Regions from separate parts of the Eisenbergiella massiliensis genome, predicted to be linked through region 2. Evidence: riboswitches for the same ligand, from Rfam matches in the RefSeq annotation. Region 2 holds a riboswitch; the other holds the start of a gene.
What was found. A riboswitch is a leader RNA that binds a small molecule or an ion and turns the genes downstream of it on or off. The one in region 2 is predicted to bind cobalamin.
Positions count from the first base shown of each region.

Region 1: another riboswitch for cobalamin. It lies ahead of cbiQ (cobalt ECF transporter T component CbiQ); the one in region 2 lies ahead of cobI (precorrin-2 C(20)-methyltransferase).

Region 1 is NZ_QVLV01000021.1:43,996-47,409, forward strand. Features, by position in the region: gene DXC51_RS22545 (phosphotransferase family protein) at 16-972, shown strand; cobalamin riboswitch at 1,022-1,218, shown strand; gene cbiQ (cobalt ECF transporter T component CbiQ) at 1,399-2,160, shown strand; gene DXC51_RS22555 (energy-coupling factor ABC transporter ATP-binding protein) at 2,169-3,026, shown strand; gene DXC51_RS22560 (energy-coupling factor ABC transporter permease) at 3,023-3,414, shown strand, end outside.
Region 2 is NZ_QVLV01000002.1:519,959-523,372, forward strand. Features, by position in the region: gene cobI (precorrin-2 C(20)-methyltransferase) at 1-1,379, opposite strand, end outside; cobalamin riboswitch at 1,581-1,817, opposite strand; gene DXC51_RS04935 (MupG family TIM beta-alpha barrel fold protein) at 2,002-3,042, opposite strand; gene DXC51_RS04940 (PTS transporter subunit EIIC) at 3,087-3,414, opposite strand, start outside.

The sequences.
Region 1 (3,414 bases), on a different contig from region 2:
GGCAGGGGGGATGGAATGATGGATGCAGGATGGGCGGAAAAGGAGCAGGAAGATACAGGTGCGAAAATATGCCGGGAACTGATGGAAAAGCTGGATATAAAAAGCTATGAAACAGTTGCGGAAGGTCTGTCGGGTGACAGGAAATTTCATGTGGAGACTTCAGACGGCGGGCACTTTTTGCTGCGGTTGTCGGATGAAGCGGAGTACGAACAGAAGAAAGCGGCGTTTGATAGAATGCGGAAAGCCGACAGCATTGGCATTCCCATGTGCAGGCCCGTTGCTTTCGGAAGCTGTGATGACGGGAGATGCGTTTATCAGCTTTTGACCTGGTGTGAGGGAAGGAATGGGGAAAAGCTTTTGCCGTTTCTGCCTGAAATGAAGCAATATAATATCGGCATAAAAGCCGGGGAGATACTGCGGACTATCCACACGATACCTGCGCCGGAACTGGAACCCTGGCAGAAAAGGTATTTTAGTGAAAACGACTGCCGGATAAAGGCTTCTTCGGATTGCGGGATCCGGATTGACGGCAGCGATATTTTGCTTGCCTTTGTGGAGAATAACAGGCATTTGCTTAACGGCAGGCCGCAGTGCCTCCAGCATGGGGATTACCATATTGGCAATCTGATGATATCTGATGCGGGTGAGGTGTCTGTAATCGACTGGGAGCTGCTTGATTTTGATAATTATGCAGATCCCTGGAAGGAGTTTGGCAGCATAGGCCTTACCGATGTGCATCCACATTTTGTTACGGGACTGATCCGGGGATATTTTGGAGGGGAACCTCCGTTGCAATTTTGGAAGCTGCTTGCCTATTATCTGGCTGTGGGCGCGGTTATTATGGTGCCCTGGGCATATTATTTGCAGAAGGATGAGCTTCCGTATGCTGTGAAGCACGTGAAGGATGTTTTGCGGTGGTTTGATAATTTCAGGAGGGATGTGCCGGAGTGGTTTTGCCCGGAGCGGCTTTAATCTTAAATTGTCATTGCTAAATTTTATAAGGAATGATATACTGATGGAAATTTGAAGTAAAAAGGTGCCTGATGCGGTTTTTGCCGCAGTTCAGGATAATAGGGAACCGGGTGGGAATCCCGGACGATCCCGTCGCTGTATACGCGGAGCATTTTTTCAGCCGGAAGGCGGTCACTGTGAAAATGGGAAGACGAAAAAATGTGAGGATGCGCAAGTCAGAAGACCTGCCTTTTTATTTGTGTTTATAGGGACTGCGATGGACAGGAACTTATAAAATAAGCCCTTTTGAGGGCCTTATTTTTGTTGCCTGTTTGTACGCACAGTCCGATTGTGTACAAGCAGGTTTTTTTATGCTCAAAAGAGGCTGTGATTCAGGCGGCACATGCATTTGCGCGGGCCGGGTCGCGGACATACAGGGAATATAGGATGAAAATAGATTATTATGCATATCGTTCAGGAATGCGCAGCTGGAATGCAGGGCTGAAAATGTTTCTTGCGGTCATGACGCTTTGCCTGGTAATAGCCTTCGATAAGCCGGCGGTTTCCATTTACGTGATACTCACCATGGGAGCGCTTACGCTGGTGAAAGGGAAAATACCATGGAAGGCCTACATACATTTTATGACGGTGCCTCTTGCCTTTATGGTTTTCAGCGGAGCGGCGATTGCCGTGGAATTTGGCCGTGCGCCTTTGGGGGACTGGAATCTTCCGGCCCATTTTTTCTGGATATGCCTTTATCAGGAAAACCTGGTTCTGGCAGGCAGGGTGTTCCTGAAGGCAATGGCCGGAATGAGCGCTTTATATATGATGTCCCTTGCCACGCCGGTCAGCGAACTGGTTCTGGTGCTTCAGAGGCTTCACCTCCCGCGCCTGCTGGTTGAACTGATGAACCTGATATACAGATATATTTTTATCCTGATAGATGTCTCGGAGCAAATGCAGATCGCAGCGAAAGCGCGGCTGGGCTACCATTCTTTCCGCCAGTCCTGCAAAAGCTTTGCCCAGATAGCGGGGAACCTGTTTCTTGTATCGTTAAAAAAAGCGAATGCTTATTACGATGCCCTGCTGTCAAGAGGATATGACGGGAAGCTGGAATTTTTATCGGAAGAAAATCCGCCCGCGGGAGGACAGCTTGTTTTTACCGGGTTTTACCTGATTGTCCTTTTGGCTGTCGCGGTTATTGTGTAGGAGAGCATATGGAAAATGAAGTATTGCTGCAGGTAAAGGGACTGTCTTTTACCTACGGGGAGGAACCGGTTTTAAAAGATGTGAATCTCATAATCAGGCGTGGTGAGAAAATTGCGGTGATGGGTTCGAACGGAGCGGGAAAATCCACCTTTTTCCTGAATCTGAACGGGGTATTGAAGCCTGATTCCGGGGAAATCCTTCTTGGCGGAAGCAAAATAGGGAAAAAAGAGCTGAACCTACTGCACAAAAAGGTAGGCTTTGTCTTCCAGGATGCGGACAGCCAGATTATCGCGGCGAATGTACGGGCGGAAATTTCCTTCGGGCCCATGAATCTGGGCCTGAAACGCAGTGAGGTAATACACAGGGTGGATGCTGCAGTTTCCTATCTCGGCCTGGAAGATCTGCAGCAGCGTGCGCCGCATTATCTGAGCGGAGGGGAAAAGAAACAGGTCAGCATTGCCGATATTCTGGCGATGGAGCCTGAGCTGCTCATATTTGACGAACCGATGGCTGCGCTGGATCCAATGAATGCGCAGAGGGTGGAGGATATCCTGAATAAGCTTCATGAGGATGGAAAAACTCTGCTGATTGCAACACATGATGTGGATTTCGCCTGGCGTTTTGCAGACAGGATTCTTGTTTTTTGCGACGGAATGCTGATTGGTGACGGAACGCCGGCTGAAATATTTGCCCAAAAGGAAATGATGGAAAGGGCCCATTTAAAAAAGCCGTCCATCATGGAGGTCTGGGACGCACTGCTTCAAAATGAACTGGTGGCGGATCGAAAGGGATATCCGTCCACCCCGCAGCAGGCGGCGGAATGGATCGCTGCCTGTAAAAATGAGAGAGGAGATTCAAAAGAATGACAGAGAAACAAAAGAAAATCCTGAAGCTGAGTATTGCATTTTCTGTTGCCTTTGCGGTTTACCCAACGGTCAATGCCATGCATATTATGGAGGGCTACCTTCCGGTCGGCTTCTGCATCGCCTGGGGCGTTGTCTGCCTGCCGTTCCTGGTAAAAGGGTTTTTTACCATACGCAGGCTGTTTCAGGAAAACAGAAAGGCAATTACTATGCTGGCTATGGCGGGCGCTTACATATTTGTCCTGTCCGCACTTAAAATCCCTTCCGTCACAGGAAGCTGTTCCCATATGACGGGGACCGGCCTGGGCGCAATCCTTTTCGGCCCCAGCACCGTCAGCATACTGGGCATTATTGTTTTGCTGTTCCAGGCGGTTCTGCTTGCGCATGGGGG
Region 2 (3,414 bases):
TCGCTGGCAATCAGGGCGTCATTTACCAGCCCGTTTTCGTGCAGGTACTTCCGTATCTTTCCCAGCTTACCGCCGCTTTTCATAAGCACCTTGGTGCCCTGAAGGGGGAGATAGCTTTCCAAATCCCCGCATCCTGCCGGGATTACCATTAACGGCTGGGTGCCGGAAACCAGAGGTTTTCCGGTTTTCGCCGCAATGTCGCAGAAGGAGGGAACCCCTGCGCATACTCTCACCGGGAAACCCGCCTGCGCCGCTTTCCGGGCCACATAGGAAAAAGTGGAATAGATGGAAATATCCCCGATATTCAGCATTGCCACATTCAGCCCGTCCTTCAGGTACGCGGCAAGCTGTCCGGCAATTTTTTCATAATTATCTTCCAGCACCTGTCTGTCACGGGACATGGGGAAATCCGTATAAACGATCTGTTTTCCTGTTAAATCCGCCGCCTGCCTTGCAATGGAGAGCGCCAGGGTATTTTCCCCTTTGGTGCGGGGAACCGCCAGCACCGGGCATTCCTGTATGAGCCGGACGGCCTTCAGCGTAAGCAGCTCCGGATCCCCCGGCCCTACGCTCACTCCGTAAAGGACGCCCCGGCAGGCTTCCTCCAGCTGCTTCAAATGTCTTACATAAAGGCTCCTGATCTCCGGGTATTCCCCCATCCCTTTTACTATGCAGCGTACCTCAAAGCCTTTCCCCTCCAGGACGCTTTTCCAGCTGCCTTCCTGCGCGCCCGCCATATCCGTATGGGCATGGTCTCCTGCCACAAGCATCAGGGGTGTCAGCACCGCCCTTTTTAAACCGCTCTTTTCCAGCTGACTTGTCACGTCCTCCAGATCGGGCTTCGCTTCCACGGTTCCCAGGAATACATCCCCGCACTCCATCTGTGCCCACAGCTCCTGCAGCCTGGTATAAACCACATTATTTTCATGCTGGGAGCCATGTCCCATCAGGACCAGGGCTTCGCCCTCTTCTCTTGGAAAATGATTGGCATAAAAATCTGCAACTCTGTGCAGATCCTCCTCCGTATGCAATAGCGGCGCGCCGATGTCCATCCGTCGAAAGCTTCCGCGCAGGACCTCCGCCTGGGCGCACAGCTTTTCATACTCTTCTCCCGCCAGTAAATGGGTGGGCTGGATAAGAACCTCCTCAATCCCATCCGCCGCCAGTTCCCGCAGCGCGTCCTGCACATCCGGGATATGTACTCCCCGCTCTTCCCAGATCCGCATGATAACGGAACTGGTAAAGGCCCTTTTCACCGGCATTCCGGGAAAATTCTCCGCAAAATCCTCTTCCAGCGCCCCTATGGTCTGCCTGCAGCTGTCTTCATAGCTTGTGCCGAAGCTGACCGCCAAAATTCCTCTTTTTCTTATTTTCTCCAATGTCCTTCTCCATCCCCGTGAGCGACCGGAAGTTTCTTAAAAGCTGCTGTTAAGCGCTTACAGCCACGCAAAACAGCCATAAAAAAAGTACCGTTTTCTGCCGCCTCCACGCGCGCAAAAACCGGTACTAAAAAGCAGGCCTCTCATCCTTCTCAGATAAAAAAGCACTTCCTTTTGCACCCGGCCATCGCTCGTAACCGATGCATTCTTCATGAAGGGCAGGTCTTCTGGCTTCGGAGTCCTTACCGTATCTTTCCTTCCCGGTTTCCCAGTGGAGTTGCGTAACACCAAAATCCCCATGGATTTATGGATTACGGTTTCTGTAAGATACGGCTCGTCCGTTACAGCGGCGGGACCGCAGGGGAATTACACCCCTTTCCCTATTATCCCCGGAGCACGGCTGCTGCCGTCCGGGGCACCTCTTCATTTTCTCTTATTCCCGCCGGATGCCTGACATACAAAACTTCTGTCAGGCCGCCGCGGGGAAAATACCCGTGCTTCCAGGCATGCCGCATCGCGGCCGGGTATTTCACTGCATTACTTCGTATTATATACGACTGCCGCCCATGCCGCAATCCTTTCTTTAAACTTTTTTCTTGTACTTTTTACAACAGGGTACTGCTCAGATAAATTTTATGCCAAGCCCCTGTCTGATACAGGAAAGATACCGCAAATGCTCCGGCGCCACCTGTCCGATGATATTCAGCCGCTCATCTGCGGGCAAATCCACGCGGGCCGCCTCCAGCTCTCCCATATACCGCCGGTATTTTTCATTGGAAAGGCTGATGCTGCCGGCGGGCCGTTCACAGATTCCTTCCGGCAGTATATGCTGTCTGTACTGCCTGGATTCCTGGGAACGGAACACCAGATCACTGGAATCCGGCCGGTCGTGGTGAATGATGTTTCGGACAAAAGAATATTCCGGACGTATTTTTGCCCGCAGCCGCACATAATTTTGACTCAGCGCAGCTATATCCTCCCAGTCTTTTTCCCAGACATCCACATCTCCTATGAGAACCGTACCACACATCCCTTCATAGAAAAGCTCCAGCATATTTAAAAGCACCTCGTCCCGCCGCCCCCGATGCTCCTCCACCGTAGGAAGCCCTTCCTGAAGCGGCCCCCGCAGCTCCTTATTCCCGGGCACAAAGCCCATGGTGTCAAAACCGAGACAGCGCAGCCGCCGGTTTATTTCCCGTACGCTCTCCAGGGAAAGTGCGGTGAATTGCTTCGGATAAAAGTTATGACAGGCGGTAAAGCGGATAAAATCCGCCCCGGCCGCCTTCCATGCCCGGATGTCTTCCTCCGTAATGGTGGAAGCGTTAAATACCACATGAAATTTTTCCGCAATGCGGACCGTTTCCTGTGGTGAAAAGCCGTAATCCAGACGGACATGGGTAATCCCGGTATTTTCCAGCTCCTCTATCCTGGAAACGCCGAGCTTTTCCAGTGTTTCCGGCCCCACATCCACAATCAGCTGCAGGCCTCCCTCAAAACAGCACTTCAGCATGCGCCGGATATCCTTTTTGTATTCCACCCCGTTTTCCTCCGGGATATGGAGCGAAGTAAAGGCATATTTCACGCCGCAGGCCGACGCCTTACGGATTATTTCCTCATTTTTTGCCGCTCCGGTTGAAAAGTACAGCGAAATTCCTGTATTCATAATATTTCCCTTGCTCCAAATCTGTTCCCTGGCCGGGATTCCCATCAGTCTCCATATACTTCATTGATCCGGTCCTCATCCACGCCGAAAAAATAGGTCAGCAGAAAGCCGCCCGCATAAGCGATCGCGATGGATACCACAAAGCCCATCTGCTGCCCCGGCTGGACAATGAGAAGGCCGAACAGCCCGGATACTCCCTGGGAAATGGCGCCCAGATGGAACAGGGCCGCCGCCGCGCCGCCAAAGCCTGAACCAAGGCAGGCCGTCAGAAACGAACGGCCCAGCGGCAGGGTGACCGCATACATCATCGGCTCCCCGATTCCCAGAATTCCTACCGGGACAGAATCCCGGATGTAGCCCTTAAGCTTCTTG